4 regions of the Streptomyces sp. NPDC058401 genome follow, and region 4 is predicted to be linked to each of the others. Evidence: riboswitches for the same ligand, from Rfam matches in the RefSeq annotation. Region 4 holds a riboswitch; each other region holds the start of a gene.
The links. A riboswitch is a leader RNA that binds a small molecule or an ion and turns the genes downstream of it on or off. The one in region 4 is predicted to bind cobalamin.
Positions count from the first base shown of each region.

Region 1: another riboswitch for cobalamin. It lies ahead of ACFWNV_RS10680 (prenyltransferase/squalene oxidase repeat-containing protein); the one in region 4 lies ahead of ACFWNV_RS10180 (ribonucleoside triphosphate reductase).
Region 2: another riboswitch for cobalamin. It lies ahead of ACFWNV_RS34295 (energy-coupling factor ABC transporter permease); the one in region 4 lies ahead of ACFWNV_RS10180 (ribonucleoside triphosphate reductase).
Region 3: another riboswitch for cobalamin. It lies ahead of ACFWNV_RS10625 (DUF4430 domain-containing protein); the one in region 4 lies ahead of ACFWNV_RS10180 (ribonucleoside triphosphate reductase).

Region 1 is NZ_JBHXKA010000021.1:14,570-17,970, reverse strand. It holds gene ACFWNV_RS10680 (prenyltransferase/squalene oxidase repeat-containing protein) at 1-1,779, opposite strand, end outside; cobalamin riboswitch at 1,890-2,028, opposite strand; cobalamin riboswitch at 2,156-2,230, shown strand; gene ACFWNV_RS10675 (hypothetical protein) at 2,370-3,401, shown strand, end outside.
Region 2 is NZ_JBHXKA010000150.1:1,813-5,213, forward strand. It holds gene ACFWNV_RS34285 (flavodoxin family protein) at 1-195, opposite strand, end outside; gene ACFWNV_RS34290 (methylglyoxal synthase) at 287-1,204, opposite strand; cobalamin riboswitch at 1,336-1,530, shown strand; gene ACFWNV_RS34295 (energy-coupling factor ABC transporter permease) at 1,559-2,254, shown strand; gene ACFWNV_RS34300 (energy-coupling factor ABC transporter substrate-binding protein) at 2,254-2,601, shown strand; gene cbiQ (cobalt ECF transporter T component CbiQ) at 2,606-3,355, shown strand; gene ACFWNV_RS34310 (energy-coupling factor ABC transporter ATP-binding protein) at 3,352-3,401, shown strand, end outside.
Region 3 is NZ_JBHXKA010000021.1:554-3,954, reverse strand. It holds gene aceB (malate synthase A) at 1-1,369, shown strand, start outside; gene ACFWNV_RS10625 (DUF4430 domain-containing protein) at 1,590-2,078, opposite strand; cobalamin riboswitch at 2,219-2,358, opposite strand; gene ACFWNV_RS10620 (hypothetical protein) at 2,599-3,401, shown strand, end outside.
Region 4 is NZ_JBHXKA010000019.1:84,685-88,085, forward strand. It holds gene ACFWNV_RS10175 (anaerobic ribonucleoside-triphosphate reductase activating protein) at 1-104, opposite strand, end outside; gene ACFWNV_RS10180 (ribonucleoside triphosphate reductase) at 101-1,879, opposite strand; cobalamin riboswitch at 1,922-2,063, opposite strand; gene ACFWNV_RS10185 (endo-1,3-alpha-glucanase family glycosylhydrolase) at 2,204-3,401, opposite strand, start outside.

The sequences.
Region 1 (3,401 bases), on a different contig from region 4:
CGCGGAGTTGTCCTGGCCGGTGGCCGCGAGTGCGTAGGCGCCGTCGATGGTCAGGCCGTAGTCGGCGAAGCCGGTGCCCGGGCCGCTCTCGTAGTAGCGGCCCTGGATCAGACGGCTGTGGTCGGCGAGGTACGCCGAGCCCTTCCGCAGGTCCGGCCCGTCACCGGCCGGAGGGGTGACGGGCGGGGTCACCGGGGGAGTGACCGGCGGCGTGGTGGGCGGCGTCGTCGGCGGGGTGGTCTTCTTCGTGGTCAGCGCCACCAGATCGCTCTTGGCGCCCGCGACGGCGGCCGGGGCGGTCGCGAACAGCCGCGATTCGGTGTCGTCCTCCTCGAAGCCGAAACCGGCCCCCGGGAACTGGTGCCGGGAGAGCCAGGAGACGCCCGCGTCCGCGAAGGCCCCGTCGCCGAGGGCGCGCAGGGCCTGGGCGGCCCAGGCGGTGGAGGCCGGGCTGCCGGTCGTCAGGTACGAGGCGGAGGGCCAAGCACCGGTCGCCAGCTGGGACTTCTTGAGCCAGCCGCGGGCCTTCTGCACGGCCGCGTCGTGACCGCCGGCCCGCTTGAGGGCCAGCGTGATCAGCCCGGTGGAGTTCGCGTCGCTGTCGCACCATTCGCCGGCGCGGATGAGGATGGAGGTGAAGCCGCCGTCCTCGCACTGGAGCCCGGTCAGCCGGTTCACGGCGTCCCCCGGCGGTGTCACGCCTCCGTTCAGCAGGGCGATGACGGCCATGGCCTGGGCCTCGGACTGGCCGGTGGTGCGGAAGTCCCCCCTGGTCAGGCAGCCTTCGATGTTCTCGCCGTCACCGATGTCGCGCGGGCAGACGTACGTCAGCAGGTCGCCGAGCAGGTCGTGACCGCCGAAGGCGCGGGGGTCCTTGCCGGTGGCCTCGGCGACGAGCGCGAGCCGGGCGGCCGCGGTGGCGTCGGGGATCTTGTCCTTGCCGGCCGGGTAGGCGTACGCATCGGTCTGCGCGGGTGCGGCGAGGAAGCCCGCGACCTTCTTGGCCGCCGGGCTCTGCGGATCGCCGGCCTTCAGGGCGAACACGGCCTCGGTGGTGAGGAAATGGTTCGGGGTGGTGGCGCCCTCGTCGACGACGCGCTCCCCGTCCGTCAGCTTCCCGGTGACCCAGCGGGCGGCCGCGGCGACGTCGACCGACCCCGCGGGCACGGTGGGCGGGGCCGTCGGCACGGTCGGATCGGGGGTGGAACCTCCCCCGGCGCGCACGTCGTCCGGGGAGAATCCGGGCCTGCCCGAGGTGCCCCCGACGTCGGTGCCGCCGTAGACCCAGGCGTCCACATCGCCGGGCTGCGGGGTGCGGGACATGGCGCCGAGCGAGCTGTAGGTCCAGCTCTTCTGGCCGGGGGAGGCGGTCCAGTACGACCAGTAGGCGGTGGCCTGCGGGGTGAGGACGCAGTCCTCCTTGGCCGGAGTGGGGTACTGCGTACCGGAGTTGAAGGAGCCGTTGCCTATCCGGCAGATGAATCCGTCACCGTCGTGGACGGTGCCCTCGGTGGTGAAGCCGCCGGTGTGCAGCAGCTCGTAGCCGGTGGTGGGGGTGGTGTCGCAGCCGCGCTCGACCTTGCCGCCGAAGGGGCCGAAGTCCACGGCGACGACGGCGCCGTTGGTGGCCGTGCACTGCTCGATCGGATCGGCGTTCGCGGAGGTGGGAACCGTGAGGAAGGCCACTCCCGCACCGAGCGTCAGGAAGGACGCGGTCACGAGGGAGAGGAACCGCCGTCTCGTTCCCGCACGCCGTTGCGCCTGCTGTTCGGTCCCCACCGCGGCCCTCGTCTCTGCCGGGCGGCCGGGTACGTGGCGATGCGCCCCCGCAGGGCTCATGGGCCATGGGGAGGCTGCGACGACCACACCGCAGTCCGCGACGGCGTTCTTCGTACTTGTGACCCAGCCCCAGGCATTCCGGCTCACCCGGGACGCCCCGGGCCTACGGTTGCGGGTCAGCGCCGGAATTCGACCGGCTTCCCCTGGTACTGAGCAGTTATCAGCCGGAGTGCAACACGGATGTCGGTGACGCGTCAAGGTGGCGTGAGTCTCACGGGGCGCTCACCCGGGCACCGGCGCGGGTCCGGCGGCTGCCCGCCCTCCGGGTGGCTGGCGGAGCCTTGATCACTCCGGTAGCGTCCTGGGCTGCCACGTGGGGGAATCCGGTGCGAAGCCGGAGCTGACGCGCAGCGGTGTGGGACGGCGGGGGCCGTTCCGAGCCCGAATGCCCAAGCGGCGATGCACTACAGGAAGCCGTACCACGCGTTCCGGACGGCGGCCCTCCGACCATGCCCCGGCCGTGCTCGTGTGCGGTGACGTGCGGGCGTGCTCAGGCGGTGGCCGGCGTTCGCCGATTCCAGGAGCAGGCCATGTCCCGTCCCCGTACCTCCCGCCGCCTCGCGCTCGCGGTGCCCGCCGCGCTCGGCGCCCTCGTCCTCACCGCACTGCCCGCCTCCGCGACCTCCAGCCCGGCGCAGATCGCCACGTCCAAGACGAACGGCGTCACCTACCTCAAGTCGCTCCAGGCGGCGGACGGTTCGTACGCCGGGTCCGGGCTGTCCAACGAATGGGCGTTCAGCGCCTTCGCCGCCGCCGGTACGGCCGTCGTCGACGTCTACCCGGGCGGCGACACCACGAAGAACGCCCGCACGGTCTACCGCAACCTGCTCTCCACGGCGGCCTGGCCGCAGGCCTCTCCGGTGGTCACCGACTACGAGCGCGGCACCCTGAACGCCTACGCGGCAGGCATCGACCCGGCCCGCGTCTCGGCCTCGCGCAACCTCGTCGCGAACGTCTACTCCTACTGGCAGACGGCCGAGGCGGGCTACTTCGGCCCGTCCGGAAACTTCAACGGCACGGTCTTCGCGGCCCTTTCGCTGCGCGGGGCCAAGACCCAGGGCGGCGCCCACCGCATCCCGCAGGCGCTCACCGACTCCATGGTCACCCGCATCCGCGCCAACCAGCACGTGGACGGCGGTTGGACCTACAACAAGGCCGAGGGCAACCCCACCGTCCTCAACTCCGCGGGCGACGTCGACATGACGGGCGCCGCGATGGCTGCCCTCTGCGTCTCCGGCGTCCCCAACACGGACGCGGACGTCGTGCAGGCCAAGAACTTCCTCAAGGGCAAGCTGGCCGCCACCACCGGCGCCTTCAACTCCCTGTACGGAGTCAACACCAGCTCCAACGGCTGGGGCGTGGCGGGCCTGAACGCCTGCGGCATCAACCCGCAGACCGGCGACTTCCTCACCGCCAACGGCAAGACCCCGATCGACTTCCTGATCGCCAACCAGTACAACCCGGCGGGCGGATTCAAGTACAAGCCCGCCGACACCTCGCCCTCCGCCTACGCCTCCATCGACGCACTGCGCGCCGTCGTCGGCGGCGGATTCACCACCGCC
Region 2 (3,401 bases), on a different contig from region 4:
CCAGACACCGGTGGCGATGTCGTGGTCGACGGCGCGGATGAGCGAGGTCCGCGCTCCGGCCGACTCCATCACCGCGCGGCTCTTGCCGATCAGGCCCTCGGTGTTGCTGGGCTCGGGGGACCGCTTGAGCGTGCAGTTGACGTACACGGCGGTCAGGTCGGAGTAGTCGAGGTCGCGCGCGGGATCGATAGCCACCCGCCCAGCCTCACCGGCGACCGCCGTGGCCGCCACCGGGCCGCGCCCGTCCGGGCTCAGCCCGACGTCGGAGCCGGCGCCCGGGTCGGGGTCACAGGGATTCGATCATCGCGTCCGCGCTCGCCGCGTTCAGGGCGAGGCGGACGTTGCCGAGCACCGCGAGCCGGATGAGGGCCCGTACGTCGTCCCCGTGCGGGTGCGAGGCCAGCGGGTCGAAGAAGAACACCAGCAGGTCGATCTGCCCCTGGGTGATCAGCGAGCCGATCTGCTGGTCCCCGCCGAGCGGCCCGCTGCGCAGCGGGGCGACGTCCAGGCCGAGCCGCCGGTTGATCAGGGTGCCGGTGGTGCCGGTCCCGTAGAGCCGGTGCGGCTTGAGCTCGGCGGCCTTGCGGTCCGTCCAGGCGAGCAGGTCGGCCTTGCGCGCGTCGTGGGCGACCAGGGCGATGCCGCGCGGGCGGTCGCTGCGGCCGCTCGCTCCGGTGAGCCAGCTCGGGTCGGCCAGCGGGTAGAGGTGCACGGCCGCGGCCCGCAGCTCCTCACGGCTGATGGAACCGTCGCCGTCGACGTCGACCCGGTCGAAGGAGAGCGCGTCGAGCGAGCCGTCGATGCCGGTCGCCCCGAAGAGGCGCTCGTACTCCGCGCGGTCGATGCGGCCGTCGCCGTCCCGGTCCAGGGCGTCGGCAAGGGCGTCGAGGGCCCGCAGGGTGGACTCGCGGAAGTAGCGGTCGCCGTCGAAGGCGTCGCGCGCGGCCGCCGCGACGAACTCCTGCTCGCTGATCCGGCCGCCCCGGTCGGTGTCCGATGCGGCCTGCAGCTGCGACCACAGCTCGGAGTAGGCGTCGTGGAGAGCGGCCCTGCGGCGGGTGTCCCCGGGCTCGGTGAGCCATTCGGCGAGGCGGCCGGCGTAGGCGATGAGGTCCTCGCGGCCGAGGTGCCCGTCCCCGTCCAGGTCGTACGTGCGGAACAGCGCGGCGACGCGGGGCAGCCAGTCTTCGGCGGTCACAGACATGCGGAACTCCCTTTTCAGGTGGGGCTATTGAGGCCGATAGTAGCGGTGGGAACACGGTGCGTGACGCACAAGCGGAATACGGTCACCGCATGGCGCGATTGGGGCGGGTTGTGACCGGTCCGCGCGGCCGACTAGGGTCAGCGGGCCTTGGTGTTCGGGAAACCGGTGGGAAACCGGTGCGGCCCTCGCCACTGTGATCGGGAAGTCCGGCTCCACTCCTGCGGGAAAGCCACTGGGCTGCGCGGGAGGTTCCGCGCTGCCCGGGAAGGCGGAGCATGGACGTCAACCCGTGAGCCAGGAGACCGGCCGGGGCGCGTTGTCCATCCACGAGGTGCTGGAGAGGTCTCCCTACCCATGCATATAGCCGAGGGGTTCCTGCCCCCTTTGCACGCGGTCGCCTGGGGCGCCGCGTCCGCCCCCTTCGTCGTCCACGGCGTCCGCGCGCTCACCCGCGAGGTGAAGGCCAACCCGGAGAGCACCCTGCTCCTCGGTGCGGCCGGAGCGTTCACTTTCGTCCTTTCCGCCCTGAAGATCCCTTCCGTGACGGGCAGTTGCTCGCACCCCACGGGCACCGGGCTCGGGGCGATCCTGTTCCGGCCGCCGATCATGGCGGTGCTCGGCACGATCACCCTGCTGTTCCAGGCCCTGCTGCTGGCGCACGGCGGGCTCACCACCCTCGGCGCCAACGTCTTCTCGATGGCCATCGCCGGCCCGTGGGCGGGGTACGCCGTCTACCGGCTGCTGCGGAAGTCCGGAGCCCCGCTGATGGTGACCGTGTTCTTCGGCGCCTTCTTCGCCGACCTGGTCACCTACTGCGTCACCAGCGTGCAGCTCGCCCTGGCCTTCCCGGACCCGGCCTCCGGGTTCATGGGCTCGCTCGCGAAGTTCGGGGGGATCTTCGCGGTCACGCAGATCCCGCTGGCCGTGAGCGAGGGGCTGCTGACCGTCCTCGTGATGCGGCTGCTGATGGCGTCCAGCAAGTCGGACCTGGTCCGGCTGGGCGTCGCGAAGCTGACGGCCACCCGCACCGGAGAGAAGGCGGCGGCCTGATGAGCGGGATGTCCAAGAACGCGAAGATCAACACCCTGCTGCTGCTCCTGGTCGCGGCGCTCGCCGTCCTCCCGGTCGCGCTGGGGATGGGCGATCACAAGGAGGAGCCCTTCGCCGGCGCCGACGCGCAGGCCGAGACGGCGATCACCGAGCTGAAGCCGGACTACGAACCCTGGTTCTCCCCTCTCTACGAACCCCCGTCCGGCGAGATCGAGTCCGCACTGTTCGCCTTGCAGGCGGCCCTGGGAGCGGGCGTGCTCGCCTACTACTTCGGCGTCCGCAAGGGCCGCCGCCAGGGGGCGGCCGCTGCTGCCGCTCCCGCTCCCGCCGCCGCCCCGGAGGCGTAGCCGGGTGCTGCCGATCGACGTTGCCGCGCACAGCAGCCGCTGGCGCGGCCGGCACCCGCTGGAGAAGGCCCTGCTCGGGATCGGGCTGACGGTCACCGCCGTGTGCCTGCCGCCCTGGCCGGGCGGGCCGCTGGTGGCCGCCGCCACCCTCGCCGTGCTGCTCGGCCCGGCCGGGGTGGCCGGCCGGCAGCTCTGGCGGGCCTTCCGGATCCCGCTCGGCTTCTGCTTCACCGGGGCGCTGCCCCTGCTGTTCGCCGTGGGCGGCCCGGCGGGACCGGTGTCCCTGGCCCCCGACGGCCCCCGGCTCGCCGCCGAACTGCTGCTGCGCACCTCGGCGGCCTCGCTCGGGCTGCTGCTGTTCGCCTTCACCACCCCGGTCTCCGACGTGCTGCCCCGGCTGGTCCGGGCCGGGGTGCCGGCCCCCGTGGTGGACGTGGCCCTGGTCATGTACCGGATCGGCTTCCTGCTGCTCGACTCCATGGCCCAGGTCCGCCGGGCCCAGGCGGCCCGGCTCGGGCACACCGGCCGGGCGGCGGTGTGGCGCTCCCTGGCCGGGCTCGCCGCCACCTCCTTCGTACGGGCCTTCGACCGCGCGGCCAAGCTCCAGGCTGGGCTGGCCGGCCGCGGCTACGACGGCGCGCTGCGGGTCCTCGTACCGGAGGCGTCCCTGTCGTGGCGCTTCCTGACGGCCACCGCCGGCCTGCTGGCGGCCCTGATCACCCTGACCCTCACCCTGAAGGGGCTCGCCCTGTGAACCCGGTAGTGGAACTGTCCGGCGCCGCCTACGCCTACGAGGACGG
Region 3 (3,401 bases), on a different contig from region 4:
GGCTCCAGGGCTCACCGACCGCCGGGTGGAGATCACCGGGCCGCCCGAACGCCGTATGACGGTCAACGCCCTGAACTCCGGCGCCCGCGTGTGGATGGCGGACTTCGAAGACGCCACCGCGCCCACCTGGGACAACGTCATAGGCGGCCAGCTGAACCTGCTCGACGCCATCGAGCGGCGCATCGACTTCACCACGGCGCAGGGCAAGGAGTACCGCCTCGGCGAGAACCTCGCCACGATCATGGTCCGCCCGCGCGGCTGGCACCTCACCGAGGAGCACCTGGAGATCGACGGCCGGCCCGTCCCGGCCTCGCTCGTCGACTTCGGCCTGTACTTCTTCCACTGCGCCCAGCGGCAGATCGACGCCGGACACGGCCCGTACTTCTACCTCCCCAAGCTGGAGAACGCGTACGAAGCACGGCTGTGGAACGACGTGTTCGTCCTCGCCCAGGACCTGCTCGGCATACCGCGCGGCACCGTACGGGCCACCGTCCTGATCGAGACGGTCACGGCCGCCTTCGAGATGGAGGAGATCCTCCACGAACTGCGCGAACACAGCGCCGGCTTGAACGCGGGCCGCTGGGACTACCTCTTCAGCCTCATCAAGACCTTCGGCCACCGCACCGACTTCCAGCTCCCCGACCGGGCCGCCGTCACCATGACGGCCCCCTTCATGCGGGCCTACACCGACCTGCTCGTCCGCACCTGCCACCGGCGCGGAGCCCACGCCATCGGCGGCATGGCGGCCCAGGTCCCGAGCAAGGACACCGCGGCCGACTCCGCCGCGCTCGCAGGCGTCCGCCTCGACAAGGAGCGGGAGGCGGAGGACGGGTTCGACGGATCCTGGGTGGCCCATCCCGGGCTCGTCCCCGTCTGCCGCGCGGTCTTCGACAACGTCCTGGGGGACCGGCCGCACCAGCTGGACCGGACGCGCGAGGACATCGACGTCACGGCCGCCGACCTGCTGTCCGTCCGCCGGATCGCCGCTCCGCCGACCGCGGAGGGCGTCCGCTCCAACGTGGCCGTGGCGCTGCGCTACTTCGACGCCTGGCTGCGCGGCAGCGGGGCCGTGGCCCTGAACGGCCTGATGGAGGACGCCGCGACCGCCGAGATCGCCCGCGTCCAGATCTGGCAGTGGCTCCGCCACGACCGCGTGGACCGGGGCACGGTCATCGACCTCCTCGACGCCGAATGCGCGGCCCTGGAGGCCGAGGACCCGCGGGCACGCCCCCTCGAAGCCAGGGAGATCTTCGTGAACACCGCCCTCTCGGTGCGACTCCCGGCCTTCTTCACCCCCGAGGCCTACACCCGCCACCTCGTCCGCCACCTCGTCCGCCGCACCTCCCACGCCCTGCGGGTGACAGCGTGAACGCCCCCGTAGCGACCCCGCTGCTCCGGCGGATGGTGCAGGCGGGGCTGCTGGGCCGCAAGACCGGCTGCGGGTTCCACATGTACGGCCGGGTCTGAGGGGCCCGGCAGACCTCCGGCCATGAGGGTGCGCCGGAGGCGACCAGGGACGGTGGGGGTGTGGCGAGTGGTGTCGCCGCACCCCCACCGTGCGTGCCGGTCACGGCACTGGAAGCCGCCTGCTAGAAGGAGGTCCAGGTGTAGGTGACCTGGTCGCCGGCCTTCAGCTTGAACTGGCAGCCGCCGACCGGGGTCGGCGTGCCGTTGACGGAGATGCTCCAGTAGGCGACGCCGCCACCGCTGACGTTCTTGATCGTGTCCACCGAGAAGTCGCTGAACGAGGCGTACCAGGCGCCGTCCCAGGTGAAGTGCTTCTTCTTCGCGGCGTCGTCCAGCGCGGCCGTCGGCGTGGGCACGGCGCTCGGGTTGGCGCCGCCGTTCGTCCCGTCGCACGGGTGCGTCCCGCCGGTGGGGGTGGTCACGTCGTGCCCCTTGGTCTTTATCTTCCCCTTGAACAGCAGGCCGCCCGGGCCCTGCACCGTGAGGCTGACCTTGACCGGGGCGTTCGTGTGCGGTGCCGGCTTGGCGTGGGCGACGGCGGGCGCGGTGGCGAGCGCGAGCCCCAGGGCGGCCGTCGTGACGAGGGAGCGACGGACGAGGTTCGGGCGCATGGGTTGCCTTTCGGGCAGGGCCGGCGCAGCCGGGCCCCTCCGCTGCGGCATCGCCCTGCAGCACCGTTCCCCGATGCGGCGGGAACAGGCTGTGGCGAGTCGGCGACTCAAGGCTCCGCGCTGCAGTCCGTGACAGTGGGAGGCGGTACGAGCCGCATGGCGGGCTATCCGACTCGGGGCGCGCAGGCGCCCCACACGGTTGCAGGTCAGCGCCGGATTCACACCGGCTTCCCCCTGGCCACACGGCAATTCAGTTGTCACCCGGTCCGACCGGGCACACGCATCGTACGGTCGCGACAACGTGCTGACCAGTGGCGGCTTTCGGGCGTTCCCGGCGGACTCGCCGACTCGCCGCCCCGCTGTCCCGTCCCCGTGGCTGCGCGCCGCGAGCGCGCCGGTCCGGCGATACACGCCCCCGTATATCGAGTGAATACGGGCTGTGGATCGCCCGTTCCTACTGTTCGGTTCATGCCCCGGCCACACACGGCGGGGGCGGAAACGGGCAGGGAAGGGACGCGAGATGCAGACGGCGGAGCGGGACGCGACGAGCGCGGAGACACCCCGGGGGAACGCGGTCCGGGCAGTGCCGGACGTCCACCTGAGCGAGGCCCACCTGGCCGCGGCACGAACCGTGCTGGACGAAGCGGTGGGCCGGGACAACGTCCGGCTCGCCTTCGTCAGCGGATCGCTGGCCGCGGGCCTGGGCCACGGCCTGTCGGACATCGACCTCTACGTGGCGACGACCGACGACGCCCCCCGCCCCGAAGTGTCGTACGAACGCGACGGGTTCGTCGTCCAGCTGACGCCGGTGTCACACGCGGAGCTCGACCGCATCGTGCGGATCTGCCGCGGCTACACCGACACCGCGACCGACCGGTGGCAGACCGGTCTGAGCGATGTGGAGCTCCAGCGCGCCGTGCGGTTCTCGATCGGCACCGTGCTGGCCGACAACGGCAGCGGCGTGCCGGAAGCCGAGCAGGCCCGGTCGACGATCCGGCGGGTCCTCATGAACCGCAGCGCCTACCAGCTCAACAGCTACGCCGAGGACGCGCTGGGGGCACTGCAGGTGGGCGACACGCTCACGGCGCTGCAGACCTCGCTGATCGCGGTGGAGCTCTCCCTGGAGTGCGTCCTGAGCGGCGTCGGCGACGTGTACCTGGGCCGCAAGTTCCACCTGCGGCGCGCGGCCCGCTCCGCGGCGCTGGGCGAGGTACTGGACGACGTGTGGGAGTCCCTGCGCCAGCCCGCCGACCTGGCCTGCGCGCAGACCGCCCGGCAGATCGTGGTCCGCCGGCTGCTGCTGGTCTCGCACCTCGTGGCCCA
Region 4 (3,401 bases):
TCGCAGGTGGACAGCCGGGACCAGCCGCCGATGCGGATGACCCCGTCCGGCTGCGCGGTGGCGCTCACGCCTTCGCTCGCCCCGCCGGCCGCTGCGGCGCTCACACCGTCGCCTTGAAGTGGACGCGCTCGGCGTGTTCGCCCTTCTTGCCGATGTTGAAGGAGGACACGGGGCGGTGGTAGCCCATGACCCGGGTCCAGACCTCGCACGCCGCCCCGCAGGTGGGGCAGTTCGGCTGCTCCCCCGCCAGGTAGCCGTGGTCCGCGCAGATGGAGAAGGTCGGGGTCACCGTCAGGTAGGGGAGCCGGAAGGTCTCCAGCGAGCGCCGGACCAGCTTGGCGCAGGCCTCCGCCGTCGGGATCCGCTCGGGGGTGTACAGGTGCAGGACGGTGCCGCCCGTGTACTTGCCCTGCAGTTCGTCCTGGCGCTCCAGCGCCTCGAAGGGGTCGTCGGTCCAGCCGACGGGCAGCTGCGAGGAGTTGGTGTAGTACGGGTTGGCGTCGGTGCCGGCCTGGAGGATGCCGGGGAAGCGGGCCCGGTCCTCCTTCGCGAAGCGGTACGTCGTGCCCTCGGCGGGGGTGGCTTCCAGGTTGTAGAGGTGGCCGGTGCTCTCCTGGAAGTCGACCATCCGGGCCCGGACCCGGTCCAGGAGGCGGACCGCGAGGGCGTGGCCCTCGGGGGTGGTGATGTCGTGGGCGTCCGCGCTGAAGTTGCGGACCATCTCGTTGATCCCGTTGACCCCGATGGTGGAGAAGTGGTTGCGCAGGGTGCCCAAGTACCGCTTGGTGTAAGGGAAGAGACCGCCGTCGATCAGGTCCTGGACGGTGATCCGCTTGATTTCGAGACTGTCCTTGGCGAGTTCGCACAGCCGGTCCACCTCGGCCAGCAGCCCCGGCTCGTCGCCCGCGTAACGGTGCCCGAGGCGGGCGCAGTTGAGGGTGACCACGCCGAGCGAGCCGGTCTGCTCGGCGCTGCCGAAGAGGCCGTTGCCGCGCTTGAGGAGCTCGGTCAGGTCGAGCTGGAGCCGGCAGCACATGGAGCGGATCATGTGGGGTTCGAGCTCGGAGTTGATGAAGTTCTGGAAGTACGGGAGCCCGTACTTGGCCGTCATCGCGAAGAGCCGCTCGGCGTTCTCGCTCTCCCAGGGGAAGTCCCGGGTGATGTTGTAGGTCGGGATGGGGAAGGTGAACACCCGCCCGGCGGCGTCGCCTTCGGTCATCACCTCGATGTACGCCCGGTTGATCATGTCCATCTCGGCCTGGAGCTCGCCGTAGGTGAAACCGGTCTCCTCCCCCGCGACCACCGGGATCTGCTCGCGCAGGTCCTCGGGGCAGGTCCAGTCGAAGGTGAGGTTGGTGAAGGGGGTCTGGGTGCCCCAGCGCGAGGGCACGTTGAGGTTGTGCACGAGCTCCTGGACGCACTGCCTGACCTGGTCGTACGTCAGCGCGTCGAGGCGGACGTAGGGCGCCAGGTAGGTGTCGAAGGAGGAGAAGGCCTGGGCGCCCGCCCATTCGTTCTGCAGGGTGCCGAGGAAGTTCACGATCTGGCCGACGGCCGAGGACAGGTGCCTGGGCGGGGCGGAGTCGATCTGTCCGGGCACTCCGTTGAAGCCCTCGGTCAGCAGGGTGCGCAGGGACCAGCCGGCGCAGTAGCCGGAGAGCATGTCCAGGTCGTGGATGTGGAGGTCGCCCTCGCGGTGGGCGCGGGCCACGGCGGCGGGATAGACCTGTTCCAGCCAGTAGTTCGCGGTGACCTTGCCGGCGGCGTTGAGGATGAGTCCGCCGAGCGAATAGCCCTGGTTGGCGTTGGCGTTCACCCGCCAGTCCCGGCGGTCCAGGTATTCGGTCACGGTCTCTACGGCGTCGACGACAGCAGTCACGGCAGCCCTCCCACGAGGCTCGGCACGGAAGAATGGCGGGCACTCTTGAAGGCCCTTGCCGGCAGGTGTCGGACTCGTCCGCCGTGGCGGACTCACCGTTGCGGGGCAGTCCCGGATTCCCACCGGGTTCCCTGTTGCCTCGGTCGGGGAGAGGCCCCGCCGAACCGGCAAGGCCAACACTACATATAGATGTGAGAGCTGAAGGCCACCACTACATATGGGGTGACGAAGGTCCCGAGCCACGGGACTTCAGCCCCTGCGGAACGGTGCCGGAGCCCCGGGACCGCGCCGGACCCCGGCGGATCGCGCCGGGGCCCCGCGTGCTCAGCTCCGGCCGCTGGTGGCGGCGTAGTACTGGAGGTCCTGCACCTCCACCGTGCGGTCCACCCGGTAGCGCAGCTCCACCCGGGCCCCGGCCTTGCCTTCGCGGACCACGGACGCCGAGCCGGTGCCCGGAGCCAGGGGCAGCAGTTCGGCGTGGACCCCGGCCGGGGCCGCGTGCGTGTCCCCGGCCGCGCCCACGGCCGTACGGATGCTCGCGGGCGCGGTCAGGAAGCTCAGCACCTCCACCGTGTCCCGGGCCGCGGCGCTGCCGCCGCGCAGCGCCATCACGAGGGACTGGGCGCCGCTCGGGTCCGCGGCGGCGAACTGGGTGCGCGAGCTCAGGTACAGCGTGTCGCGGACGATCTTCGGCCAGCCGCCGGTCTTGAACCGGGTGAGGTAGTACGAGGAAAGGTCCAGGTAGGCGTGGCCGTTGTGCAGGGAGGGCGCGAACTGGCTGCCCTCGCTGTAGTCGTTCCACGTGGTGAGCTGGACCCAGTCGGCCCCGTCCTCGATGGCGCGGTTCCATGTGGCGCGCAGGGTCGCGGTGTTGCCCGCCTCGTCGTAGATGCCCTGGTTGGGGCGGGCGTCCTGGACCGATACGGGCTGCATCCAGATCTTGCCCGCGGCGTGGGCGCGCCGCACGTCGCGCGTGGAGCTCTCCTGGCCGACGTAGCTGCGGCTGCCCCACTCGGAGAATCCGTAGCTGATCGGCCCGAACTCGCCGCTGTGCGCCCCGAAGTCGAGGAAGAGGGGGACGAAGGCGGTACGGATGCCGTGCCGGGACTTCAGGATGTCCATGACCGTGGTCCACCAGGCGACGCTCTTCTCCTCCGCCTTGAACGGCGAGACGACCAGCCGTCCGTCGGGGAGCCGGTGGGCCGCCGGGGCCCTGCCGAGTTCGGCGAGGAGGTCGGCGAGCACGGCCGGGTCGTCGGTGCCCAGGGAGGTCATGTCCGGCATCAGCATGACCTTGAAGCCCGGATCCACCGAACGGGCGGCTTCCATCAGCAGGTTGCAGCGTTCCCGGTTCTTCCCCGTCAGGGAGAGCAGGTCGAGGGTGAACCCGTCGATGCCGGCGGCGCGGGCCGTGCGGACCTCCTGCTGGAGGTTGGCGAGCTCCCAGTTCCCGGTCTTGGGCGGGACGGGCAGCGGCCGGTCGCGGAGCAGGCCGCCGTAGCGCTCGTGCTTGCCGTTCTCG